One region of the Bacillus songklensis genome, then DNA from elsewhere that is predicted to be linked to it. Evidence: riboswitches for the same ligand, from Rfam matches in the RefSeq annotation. Region 1 holds a riboswitch; the other holds the start of a gene.
What was found. Region 1 has a riboswitch for glycine ahead of ACFOU2_RS18780 (alanine/glycine:cation symporter family protein). Riboswitches for the same ligand answer to the same signal wherever they lie in the genome.
Positions count from the first base shown of each region.

Region 2: it holds a riboswitch for glycine, as region 1 does, so the genes downstream of both, gcvT (glycine cleavage system aminomethyltransferase GcvT) here and ACFOU2_RS18780 (alanine/glycine:cation symporter family protein) in region 1, are expected to answer to the same signal.

Region 1 covers NZ_JBHRZT010000072.1:1,074-11,198, reverse strand. The annotation lists gene ACFOU2_RS18805 (DEAD/DEAH box helicase) at 1-1,507, opposite strand, end outside; gene ACFOU2_RS18800 (ATP-binding protein) at 1,517-2,830, opposite strand; gene ACFOU2_RS18795 (TerB N-terminal domain-containing protein) at 2,834-4,507, opposite strand; gene ACFOU2_RS18790 (EthD family reductase) at 4,915-5,217, shown strand; gene ACFOU2_RS18785 (amidase family protein) at 5,304-6,155, shown strand; gene ACFOU2_RS18780 (alanine/glycine:cation symporter family protein) at 6,275-7,642, opposite strand; glycine riboswitch at 7,751-7,875, opposite strand; gene ACFOU2_RS18775 (hypothetical protein) at 8,201-8,350, shown strand; gene ACFOU2_RS18770 (NAD(P)/FAD-dependent oxidoreductase) at 8,559-9,686, opposite strand.
Region 2 covers NZ_JBHRZT010000020.1:374,634-384,758, reverse strand. The annotation lists gene comGF (competence type IV pilus minor pilin ComGF) at 1-437, shown strand, start outside; gene comGG (competence type IV pilus minor pilin ComGG) at 427-807, shown strand; gene ACFOU2_RS04960 (shikimate kinase) at 824-1,336, shown strand; gene ACFOU2_RS04955 (YqzE family protein) at 1,361-1,543, shown strand; gene ACFOU2_RS04950 (YqzG/YhdC family protein) at 1,678-2,025, opposite strand; gene ACFOU2_RS04945 (YqhG family protein) at 2,056-2,868, opposite strand; gene ACFOU2_RS04940 (DEAD/DEAH box helicase) at 2,855-4,531, opposite strand; glycine riboswitch at 4,727-4,815, shown strand; gene gcvT (glycine cleavage system aminomethyltransferase GcvT) at 4,980-6,077, shown strand; gene gcvPA (aminomethyl-transferring glycine dehydrogenase subunit GcvPA) at 6,107-7,453, shown strand; gene gcvPB (aminomethyl-transferring glycine dehydrogenase subunit GcvPB) at 7,446-8,903, shown strand; gene ACFOU2_RS04920 (rhodanese-like domain-containing protein) at 8,981-9,355, opposite strand; gene ACFOU2_RS04915 (lipoate--protein ligase family protein) at 9,614-10,125, shown strand, end outside.

The DNA of each region.
Region 1 (10,125 bases):
CTTCAAATACAAACGGCGTTTTATCAATGGTCCCTATTTTCCGCACCCCTTCGATTACTTCATATTCTTCATTTGTCATAAATACTGAATAGAACTCTTTACTCCGGAGTAATCGCTCACCTTCTAATCCAACAATCAGTTCCCCTCGACCACTTAACTTTTCGAGAATATCTTGTTCAATCATATAGCAGATGAGTTCCCCTACCTTATTACGATCGAGAGAGTGAAAAATATGATTTTTACTAATTATTCTTATTAATTCCTGCTTCGTAAGACCATTCTTTTCCGCGCATATGGATATGATTTGGTGAAACAAAATGTCATATGGCAACGGATATCCTTTTGCAGGCTCAATCCATTTATCCAATGCCAGTTCCATGACCGCTATTGATTGAAGAAGACTGTCACTGTTTGTACTATAAAGCTGCAATATTTGATTAGAGTTTCGTTTTCGGCCCGAACGTCCAAGACGTTGTTTAAGAGAAGAAACCGTAAATGTGCTGTCCAACTGTATAACAAGGTCCACGTCCCCTATATCAATCCCTAATTCCAGAGAACTTGTTGCAACGACACTTTTTGGTGATTTAGTTTCGAACATCGTTTTTTCTACGTATTCTCTTTCTCGCTTATCGATAGAAGAATGATGGGCATAATATGTTTCACCAGCATGATCTCGTTCCGCCAATCGATTTAAGAAAACGGTAGTTTCCTCAACAGCCCCCCTGCTGTTGCAAAATATAATCGATTTTTGTTCTCTCGTTAATTCCCTCATATCCACAAATAGTTCAACAGGCTTTTTATTGTCATGATCTGCTTGGAAATACATTAAATGATATAGCAGCTCTTTATCAGAGCCTTCATCCTCAATAATTTGTACATTTTCAGGAGATAAATAATTCACCCATTCTTTAACGAATTCAAAGTTATCGATGGTTGCAGATAATCCCACAATCCTAGGTCTCTTATTGGTTATGTCTTCAATTCTAGACAGCAGCGAACGTAACTGCACACCTCTTTCTTTATCAACAAAAGAGTGGATTTCGTCAATGACAATGAATTCTAATTCTTTGAAAATGGCCTTTAAGACCCCAGGGCGGTTGATAAATAGACTCTCAATTGATTCCGGTGTAATTTGCAATATTCCCGACGGATTTTTGATAAACTTCTGTTTCTTGCTTTGAGATACATCTCCGTGCCAGCGGTGAATAGAAATATCCATGTATTCACACAGCTTTTCAATTCGCTCAAACTGATTATTAATAAGTGCCTTTAATGGAGATACATATAGCACTTTTAGGGACTGGCTTGCTCCCTTTTCAACCTTAGTCAAAATTGGCAAAAAGGCTGCTTCTGTCTTACCGGAAGCAGTCCCTGCTGAAAGAATCATATCATTTTCAGTCTCAATAATAGCTGGAATCGCCTTATCTTGAACCGGGGTGAAACTTTCCCATTTCATATCCCAAATTTTCTTTTGAAGAAAATTTGATAACAATTGAAATGAACTCATCGTAACCGCCTACCCTTCTGTTCTGGAAAATCTCGAATATGTAGTGGATGATTGGCTTTCTTGAATTTCTTCTTTACCAAACACGTCTTCCCTATTGTAATTTGGATTCTGATGTAAAATATTTAATGCTCCAAGAAATCCTCTAATGATATCCCCTACCGTCAGATGTTCAGAAGCCCCGGGACGATTATATTCTTTGATAATGAACCTTTTGATTTCATCATCGGTGATAGTTGTTTGGTAATCAAGATGAGCAGCATGGATATCTCTCAATTTTTGCAGCAATAAAAAGGTTTCATCACTCTTTAGAGGAGTCAGCTTAATAACAGGTTGAGACAAATCTCGAAACTCATTTGTTTCAAATCGATTGGTTTCAAGACGGCGCTTTAACGCTCCATAACTAAACAAGCCGCGTCTTTCATCTTCTAAAAATTCCACTGTTCCACCAAACGTAATATAGAGACCCTCAATGTTGCCTTGGAGTGTATCATTATAGATTTTTAGGATAGTCTCGTAGTTTTTATCTCTTGTTTGCGGATGAGTGATTTTGTATAAATTAATCGCTTCATCCAAGTTCACCACAAGACCGGAATATCCAATCTGTTTCACAAACTGAGAGACGATCTTTATGTAGTTATACCAGTTGTTATCATCAATGATATCCCGCACACCTAAGTCTGCTTTTGCTTCTGTTCTTGTTCCGTATTCTCCCCTTAACCAACGCAGGACACGCCGTTGTAAGTCTTGATTATCTTGAACAAATCCTTTGAAATATAAAATTAAAATACGTGCGAAGTCAAACCCGCCAGTTAGGTCATCCATTTTTGAAACAACATTTGTTATTTCTTTTTCAACATCTTTCACAAAATCAGGATTATCAAATTCAACAGTTCCGTATTCTTTGTCCGCCATTATCTTTGTCTGAACATCGTTTATCCATTTATCTAAAATACTGGGAAGAGCATTTCCTTCCGGTTGTGTAGATGTTGATAAATTTTTCATTAGCTCACTATACAAAGCAACAGCTTTCCCCTCTGTTCCATACAATCGCCTTTCAGGTGTGAAATCCGCTGATGTTACCACAAATTTTTCATTGAAAGCAAGTTGTTTAATAAACCCGTGAATGAAGCTTTTCCCGCTCCCGAATGGACCAATAAAAAACTTGATAACGGATGAACCTTTTTTAACATTATCCAAGTCTGTCATGATCTGCCTTGCCTCATCTGCACGACCAACCATGATATGCTGTATTCCTCTATTTGGAACAACCCCGCCAGCCAAAGAGTTTAGTATTGCTGAGGAATCTCGCTTTTTTATTTTCATGCACTACCTCTCCTTTACCATCGTGATAATCGATTCAAATTCTTCATAAATAACAAGGTTTTCTCCCTCATCTTGGATGAGATTATCTTCTAATATTTCTTGGGCTTTTTCATTCATTTCGCTTAAAAATACACCCGGCATCTTCCCCTTCGATTTCAAGAAATGGACCGCCTCAGCTTTTGACCATTCCAGTTCATTGAACTGTTTTAAAAATTCTTTTTCAACCTCACCTAGCTGGCCAACAAACTCTTGTATTTCTTCTTCGTCAATTTCTCCTCCGCTACTAAAAAAGTGATCTAATCCACTTGGAGTGGGATTAGATACGGTAGTCGCCGTTTTTTCTTGTTTCTTCTCTTTCTCTTCATCATTCCCAACCTCAATGAACTTATCTTCATTTTCGTATTCTGATGCCCTATTTTCTACTTCTTGTACCAATTCATCGCTTTGTTGGGACAGCGCTTTAATTCTTTCATCATCAAATTCAATGATTACTCTTGGATGTTTTTCAGGTTTAGGAGGAATAGCACTTCCGCTTTCTTCCTTTTCCTTTTTCTTAACCGTTTTGAAGCGAGTTTTTTCTTTTGGTTTTGACATATATTCCACCATTTCTTCCTTTAAACCATCTGGGAAGAGACCCTCTTCAATCTGCAATTGACGTTTTTCACCATTTAGGAGCCTTGTTACGTTCTCTGCTAATCTAAAAAAAGCGGACACGTCTTTATAGATAAATGGGGTTGGATGAATATTTTGAACATCTAATGTGACATAGTTCCCATGGTAATCCCTTAATGAAACCATTCCGGTTAATAAATACCGGTGATGCTGCTCATCTTTTGTTTCAAAATACAAATTAATGAGTCGTTTTCCTGTCTCTTTTTTTCTATGTTCTTCGAGTAAGTGAATGCAATCCTTGAAGGTTTTATAGACTTTATTCTTATTTTCAGAATAAAACTTCGTATCTCTGTTGGCTTGCAAATAACCTTTCCAGTATGTAATAGAGATTCTAGCTAGATCATTTTCCTTTTCTTTTAGCTGTTTATAAAGGGGCGGAATTTGGGGTGTATACGGACTCCATTTTTCCGCTAATTCATTTTCTCCTAACTCATAAAGCAAATCACCGATTAACCATTCAAACCTCTTACTATGATGTTGTTCCTTGTACGCTTCATAGAGTCTCGCCAACATACTCACATTAAACGACGCTTTTGGATTAAACGAATAATTAATTAATTCATATACAAACACGTAAATGTAGCTTAAATCTGTGCTTAAATATTCACCATTTAGCACCCTTTCTCTCCAATAAAAGTACCAATTTTGTTGTTCCTTATTCATATCGGAAAAAGTGGAATAATACTGTTGAAAGGGAGGCATGCGGCATTTTGGATGCGTACGATTTCTATTTGCCAATGATGCTTTAACAAATTCTTTTGCGGATGTATTGTAGCTGTAATTTATTTCATAGTTACCATAATTTCGTTTCTGTGACGGCTTGGTTACTTCCTGCACTAAATGTAAAATTTTCTGTGGTGTCCGGAGATGCTTAAATTCATCCAGTATAACCTCTTCCTCATTATAAAAAGCGGGTTTTAACGGAATCGTTCTCTTTTTTGCTTCTTCTTGAGCCCGCGGTTTCGGTTTCTTTTTATCTAATCCAAAAAATTTACGAAAGAACAATATTTTTTCTCTCCTTACTTAGTACATATAATCTCAATTGAAGCCTGGGAATGGAATGCTCTCCAACACATTTTTATAATAGTACATACCTAGTATGTAATATTTGGAAACTCAACACAACCGTACAACTAGATTTTCTTAGCCCTATGCTTAAATATATTTAGACAATTTTAAGTCAGTCTGCTTTATCTATAAAAGGCTCTGTTCAAACTTCAGTGTGGATTTTCTATACAAAAGGTTCTGTTGGAGGTTCGTGCGAGTTATGTTTCGTCTCTTTGTCAATAAAGAGCTGCTTGAAGAAAATTCAATAAAGCAAGTGAAAGACCATGTAGAGTTTTCTATCAATAGGAATACCTCAAAAAACGATAGAATACAATAGAATAATTTGACATAGGGGGTATCGTCTATTGGCTAAAATTATTATTCTTTATGAACAACCAAAGGACAAAGAGGGATTTGAAAAGCATTACTTCGATGTTCATGTTCCTCTTGGAAAGAAGATTCCGCATATTAAGAGTGAATCGATACAACGAGTCATTCAGTCACAAAATACCAGCTTAAACCTTTACTTAATGACTGAACTCGGGTTTGAAAACATGGATACACTACATCAAGCATTGGCAAGCCCAGAAGGACGAGCTGCCGAAGATGACGGAAAAAATCTAATGGAATACCTATATCATCCGCCTATTATCATGATTGTTGAATAAGTAGAGAAAATATCGGTGGAAGTTCTATTTTCACTGTAATAAAGAGGTGAGAACATGTCGGGTATTCCTTACATGGAGGAGGATCCATTCGGATTCCTGCCGCTTATTGCGGCTTATTTGCTCTAAAGCCAACAAGAGGCAGAACACCTGTGGGACCAAAATACGGAAGAAGTTGGCAAGGTGCTTGCGTTGATTATGTCCTCACAAGGTCTGTGAGAGATAGTGCGGCAATGTTAGATGAGTTACATACATTTGAAAAAGCAGCTGCTTATCTGGCTCCTCCTTTCCATGGGAACTATTTGCAGATGGCTCAGACACCTAATGAAAAACAACTCAGAATTGCCTTTTCGGTTACATCTCCAATAGGAACCACGGTTCATCCAGAATGTAAGAATGCTGTTATGAAGACAGCAAGAATACTAGAATCAATGGGACATATCGTTGAAGAAAGGGATGCACCTGTGGATGGGAATAAAATCGCTAAAAGTTATTTAACGATGTATTTTGGTGAGGTGGCTGCAACCTTATCATCATTGGAAGAAGTACTTGGACGGAAAGCAATGTTTAATGATGTGGAACCAACAACCTGGATGTTAGGTCTTCTTGGTAAAGCAACCTCAGCCGAAGAATTTATACTCAGTATCAGGGAGTGGGACAAAGCCGCATATTCGATGGAGTCCTTCCATGAAACCTATGACTTTTATATTACACCAACTACTGCATTTCCACCTGCAAAAATAGGAGAGTTAAGCCCGAGTTCATTTGAAAAACTGATGATCAATATTGTAGGTATCTATAGAAATGAATCAATTTATCCACTTTTTCTTCGGCAAGGAAGAAACGATTACAAATTTCTTGATGTACTTTATCCGAACAACAGCAGCCAATACTGTCATGCGAGTGGTTCCAAAATATTGGTAATTCCATCTAAAACATAGTAAGGACACATTTTTGATTTAGCTTGATAAATATGTGTAGGTGCCTCATATAGAGATGAGATGTGAAAGAAAAGGCTGTAGAGTGGGATCATAATCATTCTACAGCCTCTTTCATTAGGTTAACTTGCGATTTGCTCGTGGGAATCCGGTGATTTTTTTGCTTGCAGGAAGCGGTTTGTTTCTGCGACGACTACGCCGCTTAGGCCGATTAGGCCGATTAGGTTGGGAATCGCCATCAAGCCGTTTGCGATGTCAGAAAATGTCCAGACCAGCCCAAGTTTTAAATTGGCGCCGACTGCAACCATTCCGACAAAAATGTAGCGGTAGTACCGAACAGCATTCCGGCCGAATAGGTACTCTACACATTTTTCTCCATAATACGACCAGCCGAGAATCGTTGAATAGGCAAACAAAATAATAGCGATACCAAGAACCATACTTCCTGTGCTACCGAATACGGATTGGAAAGCGAGTGTCGTCGCTTCTACACCTGTTTTTCCAGATTGCCACGCTCCTGTCGTAATCAATACTAGACCGGTAATGGTACATACGACAAATGTATCAAGGAACGTTCCTGTCATGGATACAAGCGCTTGTTTGGCCGGAGAGTCGGTTTTGGCCGCTGCAGCTGCAATCGGTGCGCTTCCTAATCCAGCTTCGTTTGCAAACACACCTCGCGCCACACCGATTTGGATGGCGGATGCAACTGTCGCTCCAACAAAGCCGCCGGCAGCCGCGGTACCGTTAAATGCACCCGAAAAAATAAGCGAAAATGCTGTTGGAACTTGATCAATATGATAAAAGATAATAATTAGTCCAGCAATGATATAAAAGAAGGCTTTTACCGGAACGAAATACCCGGTGACTTTCCCGATTTTTTTAACCCCTCCCAGAATCACAATCGCAATAAAAACAGCCATCAAAATACCGCTAACGATTGGAGATACGGAAAAGTTAATTCTCATTGCCTCGGCAACCGAATTGGACTGTACCATATTTCCGATTCCAAAAGAGGCGGTTGCACCAAAAATGGCAAATAGCACAGCCAGCCATTTTTTCCCTAAGCCGCGTTCCAGATAATACATCGGACCGCCGGAGTATTCTCCGTTTGCACCATTGACTCGATATTTTACCGCGAGAATGGCCTCTGAATATTTTGTTGCCATTCCGAAAAGGGCGGTAATCCACATCCAAAATACCGCACCAGGTCCCCCGATGGACACTGCCGTTGCAACCCCGGCTATGTTCCCCATTCCAATGGTGGCCGCCATGGCGGTCATCAGTGCCTGAAAGTGGCTAATATCTCCGGCTGAGGAATGATCCTCCGATTTTCCAAACGCCAGCTTATGGGCATACCAAAGTTTTGAAAATTGTAGGCCCCGCAGGCGCACTGTAAGGAGGATCCCTGTTCCTACAAGAAGGATCAAGGTAGGAAGCCCCCATACATAATGGTTAATTACTTCTAATACTTGACTCACTGTCTCCATCTCCATTCTCTATGAAAGAAAAAATAAAAAACCATTTCATTCAAATGAAATGGTCTCTGGAGATACAAGGGATAGAAAAATAAACCGATTCGGGATCGGTCTTTTCTGTCGCTTGTCTCTGTCCTTTTACCTGAGAGATTATCCGTTCGTTGTACCAACGGATTTGCTCCTTCGGTGCCCTGTTTCCTCCGTGTCGTTTGGCGACAGGAGGGAGTCTCTCCAGAGATTCGTCCCCATGCAGTTCTACTTGTATCCAAGACCTGAGAGTTTCAAAGCTGTCCGACCAGCTTTTTGCCCCATCGGTAGATCGGTTGATCTTCTCCTGTATGGTTCATCCGAATGTTATGAAATTAACAAATGCAATTATAGTCACTTGTAAAGAATAAGTCAAGACTCAGGATGCTAAAACATTATTTTTTGAATATTCATTTTTATGAGCATCTTACAAAATGGGTTGGGAACCTCATGCCTCCCCTAAGAATTTCCTTACATTTTTTGAATGGTTTAACCAAATATATGTATATAGAAAAATCATCTTAATATAAGGAGGTTCTGGAAGTGCCCGAACATAAACCGGAAGTAATTGAACAGAATGCAAAAGATGAGGAGCATAATGCGAGAAAAGCAACAGCCGTTGTAAATGATGCAATTTCTCATATGGTCCCACAACGACATTATGATGAAGATAAATCACGAAATAAGCGCTAGTAGAAGAGGATGACTCTAGAGGCATAAAAAGACATACCTATGGAGTCATCCTCTTTTTAAATAAATTCACGGTAAAAAAGAAGCTAATTTATAAACTATTTATGTTATGATAAGCTTCACACCGATTAATCTTGACCTCCTTTTCCCCAACACCTCTGTTCCTCTTTCAGCGCCTGGCAATGGCTTTATTCTTCATTGTTTTATTATGTTAATTATTTGACCGTTCAAGTGCCCCGGCTACATCATAGTGACCAAGGTCAATTTCCGTGGGTTTGCCCAGAGCAAGCTTTGCAAGTTCAGAACCCAGGTAAGGTCCAACCGTTAACCCTGAAGCACCTAGTCCATTGGCAATTAACACCCCTTCATAGCCTGGCAATGCGCCGATTACAGGAAGAAAACCCGGCGTGAACGGTCTAAATCCTACCCTTGTTTCAAGCACCGTGCCATTCGCCAGACCCGGAGCAACTGACAACGCTTTATCAAAAATTTCATGCATTCCTCCCGCTGTCACCCGGCAGTCGAATCCGGTCTCATTTTCATGTGTGGCCCCTGCCACCACCCGGCCGTCTTCAAATGCGAGAATGTACTGGTCGTTTGGCGGCATCACAACCGGCCAGCTGCCAGTATCCGTGTCTGGCAGGTGGAGATGAACGATTTGCGCTTTTTGATATGTCACTAAAAAACTGATGCCCAGCGGCTGCAATAGCTCGTTTGCCCAGGCACCTGCTGTTATAATCACCAGATCAGATCGTAACGTCCTCCCCTCTACCTTAACACCCATGACTTGATTGCCTTGATAGACTAAGGCCGCATCTCCTTGAAGAATGGCAGCTCCATGTTTTCTGGCAGCATTTACAAGAGATTGACGGAGAGCCCTTCCATTCACACGAGCCGCTCCGCTTATATGGACAGAACCATATTGTTCTGACAAAGGCGGAAATAAGATTTTCGTTTCGGCCGGCGATAGGCGAGTAATGTCGCCAATTTCCGGAGCGTCCTCACGGCGTTTATGCGCCCTTTCCTCCATCTTATCCAGTTTTCCATCATCTGTATGGAGACTTATGACGCCTACTCGTTTATAGCCTGTATCCGTTTCACCATCCTCTTCCAATTGCTTAATCAAATCAGCATAGTATCTGGCCCCGCCTTTTGCTAATGCGTACCAGGCTTGATTACGGCGTTGCGAGAGCCAGGGGCAGACAATCCCCGCTGCTGCATCAGTGGCTTGTCCCACATCTTGGCGATCAACCAATGTAACATTCGCTCCTGCCTTTGCGAGGTGATAAGCGGTAGACGCCCCAAGAATTCCAGCTCCAACTACAATGTACGTTTGCATGCAAAACACCCTTTACGTTTTAATTCTTCCATTACATATTTTATCAAGTTCCGGGCATGAACACTCCCCCACTTCATCTTCTTTCGTTATCCCTGACAGCGAGCAGGACATTTCAACATCACGAAAGATGAAACCAATTGCCTGTACGTACCAGCCCAATTGGTTCAACTCGTCATCAGTCACACTCTCACTAATTTAAAACTTCACTTTATTACTTTAAGAAAACAAAACTCTCTAAAAAGCTGAAAATATCACGGTAATATATACCTGTTATTCATAAATGCTGGATGGAATATGACATTTACATAGGAATAATGTCATATTCGTCTCATACCTGTAATGTTGTTCATCAAACTAAAAGAAATGTAACTGAATCGTTCGGTGAAATGAGTACGAGCCTATGCTAGAGTTAAATCATAAGGATTTTCAGGAGGTAGCA
Region 2 (10,125 bases), on a different contig from region 1:
GAGAGGGCGGCTATACACTTTTAGAGATGTTAATCACTTTTTCTTTATTTTTAATGATGATGTCTTTTTTGCCGGTTATAATCAAAATGACAAAGGAGCAGCAAGTTGTGGCTGTTTCCTTATCTAAATTGGAATGGGACATTTTTCTGCAGCAGTTAACGCTTGAATTACGGGAAGGATATGATGTTGAATGTAACGATCAGAAATTGACTTTCACCAACTATAGACAACAAAAAGTAACATATGAGAGATACGGTCAGATGATACGCCGGCGAGTAGTGGGAACCGGACATGAGGTGTTGCTGCAAAACATTTCATCCGTTCAGTTTATCAAAGTCAGTCATGGAATTATAGTTCAGGTTCGTGATTTGGAGAATCGTTTGTATGCGGAAAGAATCAGTCTTTTCAATAGCGATGGGGGACAAAGTGCCTCGTGATGAAAAGGGCTTCGTGCTGCCCTTGGCGTTACTGCTGTCATTGCTTATTTTCTTCGTCGTGCATCAGCAGCTGCAAGTATATGTAGCTGAAGCCCTTTTTTCAAAAAGTGTGAGTGATTATTATGAGATGGAGAATTTATTGGAGCTGGCGCTTGTGGATGCGCCTCGGAGTTTTGGAGAAGAGGATGTGCCAGGAGAGAGGGAAACGCAATTGTATCCTCAAGGTGAGGTGACCTATATATTGCGGTCAGTGCAAGATGGATGGATGACGATTGAAATTCATTGTCAGCTTTCCTCTGACAGGCAACATAAAGTATTAGCGGAAATAGAAAGAGAAAGCGGTAAAATGATAAAATGGAAAAAGCTATAATCAAGGGGGAAGAAAAATGAAAGCTTTATATCTTGTAGGATTCATGGGCTCTGGCAAAACCACTGTTGGTGCTGAATTAGCTAGAAGACTTAATGTTCCGGTGGTGGACACGGATCATTATATCGAACAGCAAACCGGGAGAACCATTAATGATATTTTCGCAGAAGAAGGAGAAGAAAAATTCCGTTTATTTGAGACGGCTGTTCTTGAACAGCTTCCAACGAACGATATCATCATTACAACGGGTGGAGGGCTCTTTATGAAAGAGGAGAACCGCCGATGGATGAAAGAGGGCGGAACTGTCATTTACTTGCACTGTGATTTTAAAGAAATCTGGGCCCGTTTACAAGATGACCATACACGCCCTCTTCTCCACCATCAAAATTTTGAGAAAGCAAAGGCATTATATGAGTGGCGTCAACCGTTTTACGAACAAGCGGATATTACCATTCACACAACAGGAAAACAGGTGGACCATGTTTGTGAAGAAATCCTTTCATTGATTAAGGATGAAGCTCCTCGGACATAATAATGAATGAGGTGGTATTGAACGATGTCTACAAATGATTATGTGAAATTTGTGACCCAGCAATTTGTTCGTTATATTGACCAGCCGAAGGAAGAACGGATACAGCAACGACGAAAGCGAAAAGAAGAGCGTGATTCTTTTATTCACCGTTGGTTTGGAGTCGTTCCTTTTGCTATTATGATGTGGTACCGAAAAAAGAAATCATAAAGAAGGGGTGTCCCAAAACGTCACAAATCATGTCGTTCGGGGGGCACCCTTTAAAATCTTATCATCATAAAAAATTCATTGAATCAAAGGATGCCGTAACAATTTTGATTCAAAAGCGATATTGGGGGATTCTTTTAATTCGGTGTTTCTACAAATGAGATGGATTGCACTTTTTCTGTGTTTGTATCAAATACAACTGTCACCAATAAGCCAAATTCTTTATTTTGGTTTTGGACCCAAAGCTTAAAACGTTCTGATGTCTTGTCTCTTCCCTGTTTTGCGCGTCCCACGTACAAGAAATCTTTAATTTGGGCAGTCGGATATCGTTTTTTAGCTTCTTTGATCGCCAGCCGGCTCCATTTTGCATAAGAAGGAATGGGCTCAGGCGGAGGAGCAGCCTCTGTTATCATAATCGAAGGAGAAACAGAGAGGGGGAGCATTAGTCCTAAACATAGGCACACAACTGTCCATAACGGCCTCATAGAATGGGGCACATCCTTTCGTCGTTGAGGTTAAGCTGAAGTGAGCTGCTTAGTTGTTTGATCCGTTAAATAAAATAAACCTCCGTTAATGGTGTTGACGATAATTTTAGGTTCATACAACTCCTGTAACGCTTGTTTTTCTACTTCATAACATTCTGGCTTTTCATCCATATCCTCATAAAAATGATTGAGCAGTGCTAAATCTTCATTCCATTTTTTTTGGGCCTCGGCTGCCCACTCATCATTATCTTGTTCAATTTCCCCGCGAATAAACTGCTTTAGTCGGTTTAAACCGCTTTTCGGTTTAATGAGAGGAGAAAGGGTGAAACAGTAGTCGGGAATTCTCGCTGATAATTCCTGTTGTTCCAGTTTTTCTTGAAAAGATAAAACAATTGAGCCGGTAATCAGATGAAGCCCTAGTGACATCATAATATCTTTCTTTAAGTTGCAGTGATAAGAAATTTTTACGTTCATTCCGACCCAAGGATGCAAGGGCATTTGGGCCGGTTTGGTTTGATGGACATTCTCATATAAACGGATAAATGCTCCAAATTTTTGAGTAGAGGCAAATATTTGATGTAAACGTGGAGAACCAAAGTGAATGCGTTCTCCACGTATGTTTGAATCATCAAAGTTGGCATCCGTAATGAGAGTTAGTTTTGCTGGATTTGGAATACCCCCGGTTTTTTCAAGATAGTGCCAATAAAAAGGACGATTCATGAGCTCCTTATCCATCTCAATGGTAAGCTGTACTGTTAAGTAGAAAGGAGTTTCCTCCACAATCTCACAATGGTTGGCTGTAAAGTAGCGCTTTAAAAAAGAATGAATCTCATGTTGCTGCATGACGCGGCTCTCCTTCGTTTAATTGTTCGGCAAATTCGATGATGGACGTTAGATTATCCATCTTGATCTTCATTTCTCCTTCACTGCTCGAGTGCAGGAAAATATCCTGGATATGCTCTTCAAAGTTCTTGATTTCAAGTCGTGTTAAAATGTCGTCCAATTCACCAATCACTCGTTCAAACAAGTTAATTTTTTCATAGAGAAGCTTTAAAATATGCTCTTCAATCGTGTTGGCAATAGCAAAATTATAAATGTGTACATCTTGTTGTTGACCGAGACGGTGAATCCTTCCGATGCGCTGCTCCAATCTCATCGGATTCCATGGTAAATCAAAGTTGATGATATGATGGCAGAATTGTAAGTTAATCCCTTCACCGCCCGCTTCTGTTGCGATTAACACTTGGGCATTTTGCTGGAATAACTGTCTCATCCAGTCTTTCTTGCCTCGCTTGAATCCTCCACGGAAGGGAACGGAAGAAATGCCATGTTGTTTCAAGAACCACTGTAAATAAAGCTGAGTGGCACGGTATTCAGTAAAAATGATGACTTTATCATTAATTTGCTGAATAAGTTCCAGCGCTTTTTCTGCTTTCGCATTTTGGGAAATATTCCCGATCATCTCTAAGAGCTCTTCAATCATTTGATGAGGAGGCTGGTATTCTTCCGATTCGCGTTTCAACATGTTTTTTAATGTCATATAAACCGCTTCACGACTGCTGCAAGCTTCTCGTTGAAGCGTTAAAATGGAAAAGGCACTGTTTGAAAGGAAATCTCCTTTATAAGAGAGAATTTTTTCATAAAGTTCACGTTCTTCTGCTGAAAATTCAATCGGCACTGTTTGCACAATTCGTTTTGTCCACTCAATTCCTGTGTCTGCTCTCCGATTGCGAATCATGACTTTGCTAACAAGTTCGCGTAAGTGCTCATCATTTTGCACATCGCGGTTTTTCTTTGAGAACAACTCTTCAAAAAAGGTTTGGTTTCCTAGATGCCCTGGTTTCAAAAGGGAGACAAGGTTAAAAATTTCCTCCAATCTGTTTTGGATCGGCGTCGCTGTTAATAGCAAGCAAAATTTCTTTTTCAGCTGCTGAACAAATTCATAGTTTTTGGTTTTATTGTTTTTTAGCTTATGAGCTTCATCGATAATCACCAAATCGTAGTCTTGCTGGAAAACAAGATCGCGGTGAGGCGGGCGTTTGGCTGTATCGATTGATGACACCACAATATCGCATTGGTCCCATACGTATGATTTGCGCTGGGCAACGGCAGGAATATAAAATTTCTGGTTTAATTCCATTGTCCACTGGGAAACGAGGGAAGCGGGAACAAGAATCAATGCCTTTTTTACGAGACCGCGAATCATATATTCTTTTAAAATGAGACCTGCCTCGATGGTTTTTCCCAATCCTACCTCATCCGCTAAAATGGCTTTTCCGTTCATTTGTTCTACTACTTGTTTTGCTACTTCTAATTGGTGAGGAAGAGGAACTAAATCAGCTAGATATTTGGGCGCTTGCAGTCCTTCAAATTTAGGAATAACCGTTTGCTTTTGAATATGGTAGGCCAGCTTATACAGTTCCCAATCAGCCCAAGGCCCGTCTTCTTCTGTCTTTTCGAGAAACTGATTTGTCCATTCTTCATCAAACAAAATGTCAACGCTCATGGTAAAACACCCCTTTCCTCAAATTTTTATTGAACTTTTGTAAAGATTAATGATAGGATGTAAATGTAATTCAGAAATTTTTAAATAAACAATGCATTTGAACTTTGCGAACTTATTTTTATTTTAAGATTTGAATCGAGTATTGAAGTAGTTTTCAAATAGTATGACCAACAAATGACAATTTTATATGGGCGAATGAGAATAAGGGGAGAGACTGCTTAAATGCAGCGCCGAAGGAGCAAGTAAAAAGCGAATCTCTCAGGCAAAAAGACTCTTATTTGACGCAACTCTGGAGAGTGCTTGCAATATAAGCCACCCACGAGGCAAACCTATAAAACGACAGATGACGGGTAAACTTTCAGGTGAAAGGACAGAGACTTCCTAATATATTAGGGAGTAGTCTGTCCTTTTTTATATTCACTGAAAAGAACTAAAGGGGGAGCTGTAAATGACAGAGCTGAACAGAACACCGCTATATGATATATACAAGCAATCAGGTGCAAAACTAATAGATTTTGGAGGATGGGAACTTCCTGTTCAGTTTTCTTCCATTAAAGAAGAGCATGAAGCCGTAAGAACAAAAGCAGGTCTTTTTGATGTATCACACATGGGAGAAATAACGGTTATTGGGTCTGACAGCCTGGCGTTTCTTCAAAAAGTGATGACAAATGATGTTGCCGCATTAACAGACGGCAAGGCGCAATATACGGCTATGTGTTATGAAGACGGCGGTACAGTAGATGACTTGCTCATTTATAAAAAGCAAGATGGCGACTACCTGCTTGTTGTCAATGCTGCAAACATTCAAAAAGACTTCAAATGGCTTCAGCAGCATGTAAGCGGTGATGTTATGTTAAGGAACGTATCGGACGATATCGCACAGCTGGCGCTCCAAGGGCCTGTGGCAGAAGGGGTTTTACAAAAACTTACAACTGAAAATTTAGGAGAAATCAAGTTTTTTCGTTTTAAAGATGATGTGGAATTGGTGGGGGTAAAAGCGTTGGTTTCCCGTACTGGTTACACAGGGGAAGATGGATTCGAAATTTATTGCCGGAAAGAAGACGCTCAAACTCTATGGAATGCTATTTTAGAAGCTGGAAAAGAAGAGGGAGTTCTTCCTTGCGGCCTGGGTGCGCGTGATACTCTTCGATTTGAAGCGAATTTACCGCTGTACGGTCAGGAGTTATCAAAAGATATTACGCCGATTGAGGCGGGCATCGGCTTTGCCGTGAAAACGAACAAAGAAGATTTTATCGGAAAAGAAGTATTAAAAGAACAGAAAGAAAGCGGTGCTCCTAGAAAACTTGTGGGGATCGAAATGATTGATAAAGGCATTCCGCGACATGGCTACGAAGTGTTCATCGGAGATGAGAAAATCGGAGAGGTTACAACAGGCACTCAATCTCCAACACTTAAAAAAAATGTGGGAGTGGCGCTTTTAAAATCCGAATTTTCAGGTCTTGGAACAGAAGTGGGAGTGCAAATTAGACAAAAACGCCTAAAGGCAAGAGTGGTGTCAACACCGTTTTATAAGCGTTCAAAATAAGCGGTACAAATAGGGGAGGAACTAAAGGTATGATGCATCGATATTTGCCAATGACAGAACAAGACAAAAAAGAAATGCTGCAAACAATTGGTGTAGAATCCGTTGATGAGTTGTTTGCGGATATTCCGGAGAGTGTGCGTTTTCAGGGATTATATAACATAAAAGAAGCGGCATCTGAATCAGAACTTGTGAAAGAATTAAGCAAGTTATCAGCTAAAAATATCAATATGAAAGAGTATCCTTCCTTTCTAGGGGCAGGGGTGTATGATCACTACATGCCAATCATTGTGGATCATGTTATTTCCCGCTCAGAGTTTTATACGGCATATACTCCGTATCAGCCGGAAATTTCACAGGGTGAATTGCAGGCCATTTTTGAATTCCAAACGATGATTTGTGAATTGACAGGAATGGATGTTGCGAACTCTTCTATGTATGATGGAGGGACAGCATTAGCGGAAGCCGCTATGTTAAGTGCAGGCCAGACACGGAATAAAAAAATTTTAGTATCGAAATCCGTTCATCCCGAAGCTCGTGATGTATTAAAAACGTATGCTAAAGGTCAGTATTTAGAGGTTATCGAGATTCCAACAAAAGGCGGAGTGACCGATGTAGAAGGATTGGCTGCAAAAATGGACAGCGATGTGGCATGCGTCGTCGTTCAATATCCAAACTTTTTTGGTCAAATTGAGCCGTTAAAAGAAATTGAGAAAATTGCCCATCAGGAAAAAGGCATGTTTATCGTATCAAGCAATCCATTGGCTTTAGGGGTGTTAACACCTCCAGGGAAATTGGGAGCTGATATCGTCGTAGGTGATGCACAGCCATTCGGCATTCCTGCACAGTTTGGCGGCCCTCATTGTGGATATTTTGCGACAACCACAAAATTAATGAGAAAAATTCCGGGACGTCTTGTCGGTCAAACAACGGATGAAGACGGAAAACGCGGGTTTGTACTAACATTGCAGGCACGCGAGCAGCACATCCGCCGTGATAAAGCGACTTCTAACATTTGTTCCAATCAGGCTTTAAATGCGCTGGCAGCATCTGTTGCCATGACGGCTTTAGGAAAAAAAGGCGTGAAAGAAATGGCTTTGCAAAATATTCATAAAGCGCGTTATGCAATGAATGCAATCCAAGAAAAAGGATTGAATGTCGCATTTACCGGCCCATTCTTCAATGAAATCGTCGTTTCGTTCAATCGACCGATTTCAGAGGTGAACGCATATCTTCTTTCAAAAGGCATCATAGGCGGCTATGATTTAGGGCGCGATTATCCTGAACTAGAAAATCATATGTTACTCGCTGTGACAGAACTTCGTACAAAACAAGAAATTGATCAACTTGTGAAGGAATTGGGGGATTTCCATGCATAAAGAAAACCAACCGCTCATTTTTGAACTAAGTAAAGAGGGACGCATCGGCTATTCGCTGCCTGCGCTAGATGTGCCTGAAACCAACATTGAAGAGTTGATTCCTTCCGATTATATTCGTACAGAAGAACCGAATTTGCCGGAGGTATCAGAGCTTGATATTATGCGCCATTATACAGCTTTATCAAGACGTAATCATGGGGTAGACTCAGGCTTCTATCCGCTGGGATCTTGTACGATGAAATATAACCCGAAAGTAAACGAACAAGCCGCTCGTATGGCGGGTTTTGCCCATGTTCATCCATTACAAGAAGAGTCCACGGTGCAAGGCGCCATGGAACTAATGTATGACTTGCAGGAGCATTTAAAAGAAATTACGGGCATGGACGAAGTAACATTACAACCGGCCGCTGGTGCGCATGGTGAATGGACTGGGCTGATGATGATTCGTGCCTATCATGAAGCGAACGGTGATACACATCGTACAAAAGTTATTGTGCCAGACTCCGCTCACGGTACGAACCCTGCATCGGCGACAGTTGCAGGACTTGAAACGGTAACAGTGAAATCAAACGAGCAAGGGTTAGTAGATTTGGAAGATTTACGTCGTGTGGTTGGTCCTGATACGGCTGCGTTAATGTTAACAAACCCGAACACGCTTGGGTTGTTTGAAGAAAACATTTTAGAAATGGCCCACATCGTCCATGAAGCAGGCGGCAAGCTTTACTATGACGGTGCGAACTTAAATGCGGTATTAAGCAAAGCGCGTCCTGGTGATATGGGATTTGATGTCGTCCATTTAAATCTTCACAAAACATTTACAGGCCCTCACGGCGGCGGCGGACCTGGCTCTGGCCCTGTAGGGGTAAAAGCTGAGTTAATTCCGTTTTTGCCGAAGCCGGTATTGATTAAAACAGGAGAAGGATTCCACTTCGAATATGATCGTCCACAATCAATTGGCCGCGTGAAGCCGTTCTATGGAAACTTCGGCATTAATGTACGCGCTTATACGTATATTCGTTCAATGGGTCCTGACGGCTTGAAGGCTGTAACGGAATATGCGGTATTAAATGCGAACTATATGATGAGACGACTTGCAGAGTATTATGATTTGCCGTTTGACCGTCATTGTAAGCATGAATTTGTTTTATCAGGCAGACGTCAGAAGAAGCTTGGCGTTCGCACGCTTGATATTGCCAAACGTTTATTGGACTTCGGTTATCATCCGCCAACTATTTATTTCCCGCTGAATGTAGAGGAATGTATTATGATCGAGCCGACAGAGACCGAAGCCAAAGAGACGCTGGACGCGTTCATCGAGGCCATGGTCCAAATCGCCAAAGAAGCGGAGGACAATCCGGAAATCGTCCAGGAAGCGCCACATACAACGGTTGTAAAACGTCTGGATGAGACAACTGCAGCCCGCAAACCAATTTTGCGCTATCAGGCATAAGAAAAGCGGAGCCGGAGTTAGACAACAAGAAAAGCGGTGAGGAATGCTCTCACCGCTTTTTGGCATCTTCATCTTTTTTATTTCTTCGTTTTAATTTTACCCGACCATTGTTTAAAGCCGCCTTTTAATTGATAAAGCTCTTTATACCCGTTTTTGCGAAGCGTTTGAGCAGCGCGTCCTGTACGAATGCCGTTTTGGCAATACAGATAAATCGGCTGGTCTTTCCGTAATTCGCCCATTCTCATACGAAGCTGGGATAACGGGATATTGCGTGCGCCTAAAATGTGACCGCCTTCATATTCATTCGGTTCGCGAATATCAATAATTTGTGCTTTACGATATCCAGCACGAAATTCTTCTTCGGTTAACGTTTTTAAAATTTTACGCTGATAAAAATACATCGCAACAGAATATACGATGAAAGCTCCTAGTAAGATCAGTGCTATTTCCATTATAATCGTCCTTTCTTCGTCTAAATCACATAAGCCTATTATATAAGTGAAGTAAAATAGAAGTAAAGGCGTAATTCTTTTCCTCACCTGTATCTTTTGATACACTAAACAATAGTTGAAACGGCCTTTCTCTTAATGAGCAAAAATCAATGATTTTAGCGAAAGGGCCGTTTCATAAAAAGCAAGGATTCGAATTTTTAGAGCTTAAGGGACAATGGTTAGATGAAATTTAACAATATGATTAGGGATGAGAAACAAATGAAAGAAAAGTGGACATTTATTGATTCGGGAAATTGTGATCCTTACTATAATATGGCGCTCGATGAAGCGCTGCTGGAATGGCACAGTGAAGGGAAAATCCCGCCGACGATTCGTTTTTATGGCTGGAATCCTGCTACGTTATCAATTGGTTATTTTCAAAAAGCAGAGAAAGAAATCGATTTTGATATGGTCAAAAAACATAACCTCGGCTTTGTCAGACGCCCAACAGGCGGACGTGGAGTGCTCCATGAACATGAACTTACATACAGTGTGATCGTATCCGAAGAACATCCTGATATGCCCAAAACGGTAACAGAAGCATATCGGGTGATTTCACAAGGTTTGCTTGAAGGCTTTAAGCTATTAGGACTTGATGCTTATTTTGCTGTTCCAAAAACAGAAGAGGAGAAGAACAGTCTGAAAAACCCCCGTTCTTCCGTTTGTTTTGATGCACCGTCCTGGTATGAGCTTGTCGTAGAAGGGCGGAAAATTGCCGGCAGTGCACAAAC